3 linked regions of the Catalinimonas alkaloidigena genome follow. Each later gene encodes a partner of the first gene's protein in a complex. Links are inferred from orthologs where the notes say so. Each region holds a gene or a part of one and is shown on either strand. Other genes may lie near its edges.

Evidence for each region. The genes of interacting proteins can lie anywhere in the genome.
Region 2: BLR44_RS10025 (region 1) and scpB share a complex: the UniProt entries of both Bacillus subtilis proteins name them as parts of the cohesin-like complex. The link is inferred for Catalinimonas alkaloidigena from one-to-one orthologs.
Region 3: the proteins of BLR44_RS10025 (region 1) and smc are in contact, whole or in part, in a crystal structure (PDB 3ZGX), measured with the Bacillus subtilis proteins. The link is inferred for Catalinimonas alkaloidigena from one-to-one orthologs.

The regions. Positions count from the first base shown.
Region 1 is NZ_FNFO01000003.1:664,090-666,889, forward strand. The notes cover bases 49-2,777. They hold BLR44_RS10025 (segregation and condensation protein A), read right to left. Parts: upstream 1,916-2,777; coding sequence 1,181-1,915; downstream 49-1,180. Other genes in these bases: BLR44_RS10015 (nucleoside-diphosphate kinase), read left to right, coding at 49-76; BLR44_RS10020 (lysylphosphatidylglycerol synthase transmembrane domain-containing protein), read right to left, coding at 96-1,166; dxs (1-deoxy-D-xylulose-5-phosphate synthase), read left to right, coding at 2,079-2,777. In the rest of the region: more of BLR44_RS10015, read left to right, coding at 1-48; more of dxs, read left to right, coding at 2,778-2,800. UniProt on the Bacillus subtilis protein: Participates in chromosomal partition during cell division. May act via the formation of a condensin-like complex containing Smc and ScpB that pull DNA away from mid-cell into both cell halves.
Region 2 is NZ_FNFO01000010.1:37,057-40,055, forward strand. Bases 19-2,946 are described here. They hold scpB (SMC-Scp complex subunit ScpB), read left to right. Parts: upstream 19-1,166; coding sequence 1,167-1,727; downstream 1,728-2,946. Other genes in these bases: BLR44_RS21455 (isoaspartyl peptidase/L-asparaginase family protein), read right to left, coding at 19-416; BLR44_RS21460 (TraR/DksA family transcriptional regulator), read left to right, coding at 707-1,093; BLR44_RS21470 (pseudouridine synthase), read left to right, coding at 1,778-2,946. Also shown: more of BLR44_RS21455, read right to left, coding at 1-18; more of BLR44_RS21470, read left to right, coding at 2,947-2,999. UniProt on the Bacillus subtilis protein: Participates in chromosomal partition during cell division. May act via the formation of a condensin-like complex containing Smc and ScpA that pull DNA away from mid-cell into both cell halves.
Region 3 is NZ_FNFO01000002.1:556,004-560,172, forward strand. The notes cover bases 19-4,116. They hold smc (chromosome segregation protein SMC), read left to right. Parts: upstream 19-367; coding sequence 368-3,916; downstream 3,917-4,116. Other genes in these bases: BLR44_RS05655 (hypothetical protein), read right to left, coding at 19-261; BLR44_RS28530 (hypothetical protein), read right to left, coding at 3,927-4,116. Also shown: more of BLR44_RS05655, read right to left, coding at 1-18; more of BLR44_RS28530, read right to left, coding at 4,117-4,169. UniProt on the Bacillus subtilis protein: Required for chromosome condensation and partitioning.

The DNA of each region.
Region 1 (2,800 bases):
CGTGCACGGTTCCGACTCCGACGAGAACGCTGCCCTCGAAGGAAAATTCTTCTTCTCCGAAACAGAGATCGTCTAAACGAAACGCGATATTAGGATTAGCCCTCTTTCCCCGAAGAGGGCTTTTTTGTGCCTTTGAAGAAGACGCGCCGCACCCAGCGGGGCAGGAGCAAAGCACCAATCAATAGGTAAGGATAGTACGTGAACATTCGCCAGAACAGTGCCACAGCCGTGCTGAAGTTGCCCAGAAACTGTTTGAAAAACGCATCGAAGGCGATTTCGGCAAGGCCAGCCGCCCCCGGAGTCACCGAAATCAGCATGATGACCCACATCACGACCTGACGGAAGAAAATCAGTACGTGCTCGGGACCAGTTACGGGCGTGAACGCCGCAATAAGACAGTTGAGCATCAGGTACCGCGCCGACCAGACGAACAACGTCGAGCCGATGGCTTTCGTCCAGTAGCCGACGTCTTTGCCCTTCAGTTCCTTCGAGGCAATCAGGATTTCATTTCCCTGGATGTAAGCCGCCTGCCGCCACCGACGCAACGGACGCCAGGCCGTAAGGCGCAACAAAAACCACTTGAAGCCGCGCGGCCGCACAAACAGCGCAAAGGCCATCACGAAGGTGTAAAGAGCAATCAGACTCAGGCTAATCAGAAAGAAATACTGAAAGCTACGCCCGATCTGGAAGCTGAACTCGGAGATGTCGGGGAAGATCTGCGTGGGGAGAAAGACCAGGGCCAGTCCAGAAGCAAAAATGAAGAAGGCATTGTCGAGCACGGCCGTCAGCATCACATAGGCCAGCGAACGCCCGAACGTCAGCCCCTCTTTCATCAGAATAAATACCGCTACGGCTGTTCCCCCCACGGCCGAAGGCGTAACTGCCGAGGCAAACTCCCACAGCATGATGCTGTAAAAACTGCTGTTCCACGAAAGGTCTTTGCCGGTCAAGTGCCGAATCCGGTAGATGTAACCCGTGTCGCGGATCACCAGCACCACCAACGACGCCAAGATCCAGCCTCCGTTGGCGCGCAGCAAAAAGCTGAGGTCGTTCCAGGTATATTTGGAGACAAAAAGGTAGATCGTCACGCCGATGCCGATTAACATCGGTAACAAAATACGCGTGGGACTGAGTCGTTCCAGAAGTTGCTTCTGATTCTGATCCATGGTGGAGAGCGGGATCAGGCCGCTTTCAAAATTAAAAAGTTGTTGTAGCCCGCTTCGAGTTGAATCATCACGTGGCCGGTCTGCAACAGCTCCAGGATGGCCAGAAAATTAAAGACCGTGGCCAGTCGCGACTTGTACTCTTCCAGAAGCTGCGTAAACGTCAGGACCGGTTGCCGTCCGATTTTATCCATAATCTTAGTTTTTTGTCCCTCAATGGTATACTCGTATTGTTTTACCACATGGACATTCTGCTGCTGGCTTTCGTCGTAGCGCCGCATGGTGCGGTGATAGACCCGCATCAGTTGATACAAATTTAAATGTTGCCATTCGGCCTCAGCATCAATGGCTTGCAGTGCCCGCTCAATTTCGTCGGATGCGTTGCCACGCGTCTCACGTAAGGCTTGCTGCGCTTCTCGCTCCGAAAACTCCGCCATTACCGACTTATATTTACGGTACTCGAGCAGGCGTCGGGTAAGTTCTTCGCGGGGATCTACCTCTTCGCCCATTTCGTTGGTTTCCTTACGGGGTAGCAGCAACTTGGCCTTGATGCGCATCAGCGTGGCCGCCACCAAAATAAACTCGCTGGCGACCTCCAGGTTGAACGCCTCCAACTTGCGCAGGTACTCCAGAAACTCGTTGGTGAGGTGGGCGATGGGAATGTCGTAAATGTCCAACTCGTCCCGCTCGATAAAAAAAAGGAGCAGGTCGAAGGGGCCCTCAAAAATTGGTAACTTTACCTCGAAATTCAATGCGTAGCACTTCTACTGGTTGTTACCGCAAAGTACTTAACTTAAAGCGAAAACAGGCTCTGTGGTGTCACGAACCTGGCCGCATTTTTCTTTCAGCAACTCAACCCATGGAAAACAAAACTGCTTGTCCTCATGTTGAATTGCTTGGAGTAACGTTAACCTTATGCTGATAAAGCCCGGCCCCCTATTGGCGCAAATCAATTCCCCTGCCGATCTGCGCCAACTTGATAAAACACAGTTGTTGCAAGTCTGTCATGAGCTTCGGCAGTTCATCATCGATAACGTGTCGGTCTACGGAGGGCATTTTGGTGCCAGTCTGGGCGTGACGGAACTCACGGTCGCTCTTCATTACGCCTTCAATACGCCGAACGATCAACTGGTTTGGGACGTGGGGCATCAGGCGTATGGGCACAAAATACTCACCGGACGGCGGGAACGCTTTCATACCAACCGGTACTACGGCGGCATTTCGGGCTTTCCGAAACGCAAGGAAAGCGAATACGATGCCTTTGGGGTAGGCCATTCATCTACGTCCATTTCGGCAGCGGTGGGCATGGCGGTGGCATCTGATTACCTGGGGATGAACGACCGGCAGCACATTGCCGTGATCGGCGACGGAGCCCTGACGGGCGGCATGGCCTTCGAAGCGATGAACCACGCCGGTGGCCTTTCGAACGCCAACCTGTTGATTGTGCTGAACGACAACTGCATGTCGATCGATCCCAATGTAGGGGCCTTGAAGGAGTATCTGACCGACATCACCACATCGCAGACGTATAACAAAGTACGTGACGATGTATGGACCCTCCTGGGTAAGTTCAGCAAATTTGGCCGCAGTGCCCGCGAAATCGCGTCGAAGGTAGAGACAAGTCTTAAGTCGCTTCT
Region 2 (2,999 bases), on another replicon or contig:
AGCATGACGTGTTCCGAGGCATTCATCACTTTGATGGCCGCCGAAATCGGATGCTTGATGTTGGTTACACCCGCTACGGCCCCGGCGTTGCCGGTCTTCCCGTCCATGATGGAAGCGTCCATTTCGTTTTTTCCTTCGTGCGTAAAGACCGCCCCCTTGCCTGCATTGAACAAGGGCGAATCTTCCAGATGATGCAGGGTCAGTTCAATGGCTGAGACGCTGCTTTCACCACGGGCCAGCGCGTCGTATCCGAGGTTGATGGCTTCTTCCAGGGTTTGCCGGTAGGCTTGTTCCTGCGCGGGCGTCATACTTTCCCGGCGAATGGTCCCCGCCCCGCCGTGGACAACAATCCCGAAGGTTTGGGCATGTGAGGTTAGCGTCACAAATAGAAATATAAAAAGTAAATTTATTCTCATATCCTTAAAACAATAGGATTTAAATTGGCATCTTTACTCGAGAGGCCAATTAGCAATTTAACCTCTTATTATCGATTTGGTAACCAAATATTACATTCTTTGGAAATAAAATTTTCTATGGCGTAGGCCAATTATTCGATTCATAAAATTTTATTCTTTTATATGTAACTATATTCAACAATCGTTAAGCAGGTGGAAACGGAATTATTTAAATTTGCAGCGAATTTCGGATGTATATTGTTTAGTTTATGTGTTCAATAATTATTACACCACCATCAACCTCTAAATAAATGGCTCAAGAAGAAAGAATACGGTACTCTGAAGAAGAGTTGAAAGAGTTTGAAGAGCTGATCCTGCGTAAGCTGGAAAAAGCGAAAAAAGAATTGGCCTTCTACAAAGAATCCCTGACGCGGCGCAACGATTCGGGTACGGAAAACACTGCCAGCAGCATGAAAGTGCTGGAAGACGGTGCCGATGCCCTGGAAAAAGAGAACTTCAACCAGCTCGCGGCCCGTCAGCAGAAATTCATTCAACAGCTTGAACAAGCCTTGATCCGCATCAAAAACGGCACGTATGGCTTGTGCGTCGATACCGGCAAGCTGATTCCGAAGGAACGTTTGCGCGCGGTGCCCCACACCCAGCACTCGATCGAAGCCAAAATGAACCGCGTTAACTAATACAACCTAACCGCAAAACTTCCGATTAGCGCACGAAACCGTGGGTTAATCGGAAGTTTTGTTTATTTGCCCTATGCACTCTGAATTACTATGCCAGGTGGAAGCGCTGATCTTCTGCGCGACCGAACCGATCACCCCGGAAGAGCTCAAGCGCTGTCTGTGCGAAACCTACGACGCGACCATCTCGGACGAGGACATTACCGTAGCCCTGGAAGCCCTCCGCCAGCGATACGACCAGCCGATGTATGCGTTCGGGCTGTGTGCCCTTGCGGGCGGGTATCAGTTCATGACCAAGCCCGATTTTCAGCCGGTAGTGCAAACGCTCTTGCGTCAGAATTCCAAGAAGCGCCTCTCGCCTTCTGCCCTCGAAACTTTGGCGATCATCGCCTACAAACAGCCGGTTACCAAAACCGAGGTGGAACAAATCCGGGGCGTTACCTGCGACTACGCTCTGCAAAAGCTGCTGGAGAAAGAACTGGTGGAGATTCTGGGCAAGGCCGAAACCCCGGGCCGGCCGCTCCTGTACGGGACCAGTCGCCGCTTCATGGAGCATTTTGGCCTCAACAGCCTGAAAGATTTGCCCACGCTGAAGGAAGTAGTGCAGCCCAAAGCCGAGATTGGCAACCCAAACTGAACTAATCCATGGCGGCTCGGTGTTGATTCGTACCTTTGCATTTTAAGGTTATGAAAAAGACACCTGATCCGTCCGATTCGCCCCAGCGTTCTGCTTCTGAGCAACCAGAAGACGCTGCGTCGCGGGCTTATTACAACGATACTTCGTACGGACGTAAAAAATCCTCGCAGCGCCCTGCCAAAGCCGCCGAGCCTGCACCGCCCAAACCGCAACGTGGCGACGTAACGCAGAAGAAACAGGACCGTTCGGTCTTCGACAAAGAGTTCGACTGGAACCAGGAGTTCACGGACGAATCTCCTGGAAAACCGAGTCGCAAAGCAGCGCGGACGCCTGCCAAGCGAGAGCACCGTGCCGAGCGGCCTGCGTCGTTTCAAGAGAAACCCTTCCGACGCGATCGCCCCGACAAGGGGGGACAGCCCCGGGACGACGAACGCCCTCGCAAGCGTTTCGACGACGAACCGTCGCCTCGTTCTTCTCGCCGCTCCGACGACCGTGATGCCGGTGAAAAACGCGTACGCAAACGTGTCGCGAACGACCGCAACGACGACTACGGCAAAATTTCGGGACGCCCGTATGCACGCCAGGAGGGACGCAAATTCTCAGACAAGAAATCGGATCGTCCTCGCAAGCCGTCTTCTGATCGCTCCGAATTTGACTCACGTCGCGGCGATCGCCGGCGTTCTTTTCAGGAAGACTCCTTCTCGGATCGTCGTCCTTCCCGGGGCGGCAAATCGTTCGAGGCGAACCGGAAACCCAAAGCACCGGCAGCGGAAAGCGACCCCAACATTCTTCGCCTGAACCGCTACATCGCCAACTCGGGTGTCTGCTCCCGCCGCGAAGCCGACGAACTGATTGCCGCAGGGCAGATTGAAGTGAACGGAAACGTAGTGACGGAACTGGGCACCAAGGTGAAGCGAGACGATGTGGTGAAGTACAAAGGTCGTCGCCTGTCTCCTGAAAAGCCGGTGTATGTGCTTCTGAACAAACCCAAAGACTTTATCACGACGCTGAGCGATCCGCAGGAACGCAAAACGGTAATGCAATTGGTGGAAAATGCCGCTGAAGAGCGCATTTATCCCGTAGGGCGCCTAGACCGCAACACGACCGGATTACTTCTTTTCACCAACGACGGCGCACTGGCCGACAAGCTATCGCACCCGTCGAGCGAAGTGAAGAAGATCTATCAGGTAGATCTGAATAAACCTCTGGCCAAGAATGACCTGGAGCAAATTCAGGAAGGCGTGATGCTGGAAGACGGCCTGGTGCCGGTCG
Region 3 (4,169 bases), on another replicon or contig:
TGCTTTGCGGGCAACGCTCTGCTGCGCCTTCTCGGCGGCTTTTTCGGCCTCCTCCCACGTTTCGCGGGTTTCGATTCTGCGGGGGCGGATCTCTTCTTCGTCTTCTTCTTCGCCAAACAGCGACTCCAGCGGGCTTTGCGGCAGATGCGTTGACTCGTCCTGCTGCTGGCGCGTGGCGGCTTTGCGGCGCATTTTCACAAACGTGGCCACTAGGTAGATCAGCGCCCCCAATACATACACAAGAATATCCGAAGCGTCCATCTCCTTTTTTACGCTAAAAACGGTTGAGAATTGCCGGAAGGCCCTTAATTTCGTGATTTGAACTTGCTAAAGATACGCCAAATTTTCAAAGTTTGGCCGGTGATATATGCAGCTTAGTAAATTAGAAATAAAGGGATTTAAGAGCTTCGGCGATCGGGTCGTGCTTCACTTCGATCAGGGCATTACCGGCGTGGTGGGCCCCAACGGAAGCGGAAAATCCAACATCGTCGATGCCATCCGCTGGGTACTTGGCGAACAGAAAACGCGCGCCCTGCGGTCCGACAAAATGGAGAGCGTGATCTTCAACGGCACCAAAAAGCGCAAGCCGCTGCAAATGGCCGAAGTGTCGCTCACGTTCCTGAACGACAAGGGCATTTTGCCGACGGAGTATTCGGAGGTGACCATTGCCCGGCGCTACTACCGCTCCGGCGACAGCGAATACCTGCTGAACGGCGTGGTGTGTCGCCTCAAGGACATCACCAACCTGTTTATGGATTCGGGTATCGGGTCGGACAGCTACGCGATCATAGAACTGCGCATGGTCGACGACATTCTGAACGACCGCGAAAACGCCCGCCGTACCCTGTTCGAAGAGGCCTCGGGCATCTCCAAATTCAAACTCCGCAAACGTGAAACCCTCCGTAAACTGGAGGGAGTCGATCAGGACCTGTCGCGGGTGCAGGATGTGCTGCACGAGATCCACAAAAACATGAAGCAGCTGGAGCGGCAGGCCCGGCAGGCCAAAAAGTATTTTGAGATGCGCGACATGTACAAATCGGCGGGGATGGCGCTGGCGTTCGTCACGGTGCAGAGCCGGCAGTCGGTGCAGCAGCGCCTCGAACAGCAGATTCAGGGCCTGACCACCGAACGTACCGAAGTGCGCGGCAAAGTGGCCGAATCGGAGGAGGTGCTCGAAGGGTTGCGGCGCAAGATGGCCGAAGTCGAACATTTGCTGGCCAGCCGACGGAAAGTGCTGTCACAAAAGCAGGAAGCCATTCGCCAGCGCGAGAGCGAGCAGAAAGTACGCCACGAGCGTCACCAGTTGTTGCGCGACAAAGCCGAGAGCCTGCGCCGCCAGATCGACCAGGACCAGCAGCAGAACCGAGCTGTTGCGTCGGGGCTGAAACAGTTGCGCGAAGCGTTAGCGGAGACCGAAGCGACCACCTTGCGCCATCAGGAAGAGATGACCCAGGCCCGTGCCGCCTGGGAAGCCCAAAAAGCTCAACTTACCGCCCAGCAGCAGGAAACCAACCGCCTGACCACGCAATTACGACAGGCGCAGGACGCGTATTTTCAGTTGACCAAACGTCTGGAACTGGACGCCCAACAACTGACCACCATCCGGCAGGAGCTGGAGAACAGCACCCGCGAAACCGACCGGCATCGCGACCGGCTAGTAGAACTGGAAGCCGACATCAGCGACCTAGCCGAACAACTGGCGGGTCAGCAGGAAACCCGCTGGCAGTTGCAGGAAGCCGAAAACGCCCGCCGCGAGGAACTGCAACGTACCGAGCAGCAGTGGGAACAGCACCGCGATGCACTGGCGCGTCTGCACCGGACACATGACGCGTTGCGCAACGAATACAAACTGACGCGGGCTCTGGTCGAAAACCTGGAAGGATACCCGGAAGCAACGCGCTTTCTGCGCAAGGAGGAGTCGTGGCAGCAGAATGGATCGGCCACCGCCACACGAACGCCGCTGCTGCCCGAAATCATCTCTTGCCCGGACGAGTACCGCACGGCATTGGAGCATTTTCTGGAGCCCTGGATGAACTACTACGTAGTGCAGCACGACTCGCAGGCGCAAGCTGCCATCGCGTTGCTGGACCAGGCCAAGCGCGGCAAAGCCAGCTTCTTTGTACTGGACCGTTTTCAGGGATACGCGTCGCGGCCCGTGCCGGCGCTGGCCGATGCCGTTCCGGCCCTTTCGGTGGTACAGTATGACGAGCGCTATGCCGAGCTGGTCCACTTCATGTTGGACCGTGTCTACTTCGTAACGCCCGGGTTTGCGGCGTCGGACGTGCCACCGGGGCAAACGTGCGTCTCGACCGACGGCAAGTTTCTGTTAAGGGCCTACAGCCTGTCGGGGGGCTCGGTCGGAGCGTTTGCCGGCACGCGGTTGGGGCAGGCCCAGCGCCTCACGACCCTGCAGGAAGAAATCACCCAACTGGAAGCTGAACAGGAAACTCTCGAAGCTGAAAAAGCTACTCTGGAAGCCCGGCGGCAGACCCTACGCACCGCTTCCCGGCAGGCCGAAATTCAGGAAATCGAGCAGCAGATCAACAGCCGTCAGCAGCAGTTGGCGGCCCAGCGTGCGCGCTTCGAGCAATTGGCGGGCCTCGCCGACGACCAAGCTCTGCGTCGCCAGGAACTTCAGGAACGGCAGGTGCAACTTCAGGACGACATCGCCGACCTGACGCCGGACGTGGACCAGCGCAAGGCACAACTCGCGACGCTAGAGGCGCAGGTGCAAGACCAGCAGCACGTACTGGAAGAGGAGCAGGCGCTGGTGGCAGAGCGGGGTGAGGTCTTCAATCAGGCCAATCTGGCGTTTCACCAGCAGACCCTGCGGCAAGACAGCCTCCGCCAGGAAATTGAGTTTAAGGAAGATTCGTACGAAGTCAACGAACAGCGCATTCAGGACAACCAGCGCACGTTGGTCGAAACGGAGCAGGAACTGAAAAACCTGCTGGAAGCGCGGGGTAATGACGACGATGGCCTGAAAGCACTGTACGAGGAACAGACGGCCGTGCAGGAGGGCGTCAACGAGGCGGAACAGGAATTCTTCGCGGTGCGCGGACAAAGCGATGCCCTGGAGCGTGACCTGCGGGACCTGCGCCGGAAGGGCGAGGCCAACGACGCGCTGTTGCAGGAATTGCAACGCAAGCTCAGCGATACCCAAATGGACCTGGCCACGGTGCGCGAGCGTTTGTCGATCGAGTTCAACCTGAGCGATCTGGCCAAGCTCGACATGCCCGAACAATACGTCGGGGTATCGGAAGAAGGGCTGAAAAAAAGTGTACAGTCGCTGCGCGATCAGATCGAAAAACTGGGGCCGATCAACTCGATGGCGATGGAAGCCTACGAGGAAATCCGCGAGCGCTACGACTTTATCGAGTCCCAGAAGCGCGACCTGGAATCGGCGCGTCAGTCGCTGGTGGACACCATCCGCGAGATCGACCTGGTGGCGAAAGAGAACTTCCTCTCGACCTACGAGCAGATTCGGCTCAACTTTCAGAAGGTGTTCCGCACGCTCTTCACCGAAGAAGATACGTGTGACCTGACGCTGGTCAATCCGTCCGATCCGCTCGAATCCAAAATCGAAATCATGGCACGGCCCAAAGGCAAACGCCCGCTGACGATCAACCAGTTGTCGGGTGGGGAGAAAACCCTGACGGCCATTTCGCTGCTCTTCGCCATCTACCTGATCAAACCCGCACCGTTCTGTATTTTCGATGAGGTGGATGCGCCGCTGGACGATACCAACATCGACAAGTTCAACAACATCATCCGTGAGTTTTCGTCCGATTCGCAGTTCATCATCGTTACGCACAACAAACGCACCATGAGCAGCGTGGACGTGATCTACGGCATCACAATGGTCGAACAGGGCGTTTCTACCGTTATTCCGGTCGATCTGCGCGAACTGGTGTAGCGAAGTGTCCTCAGGGGGCGGGAGCGTCGCCGGTGTTGTGCCGCAATAGGGCGGCTACTACGAGCGCCATGCCGAAGGCGCCCAGCAACGTGCCCGCAATGGCCAGACCTGTGGCGGAGTAAAGTTCCGGGTTGCGTCCGGTCTGTATCCAGCCTACAATTCCGCTGGCGAAGCTGGCGAGAAGCAGCACCAGGCCGGTCCCGACAAGCGCCGTGCTGGAGGTGAACAGCAGGGCCACCCCCGCAATGCCACC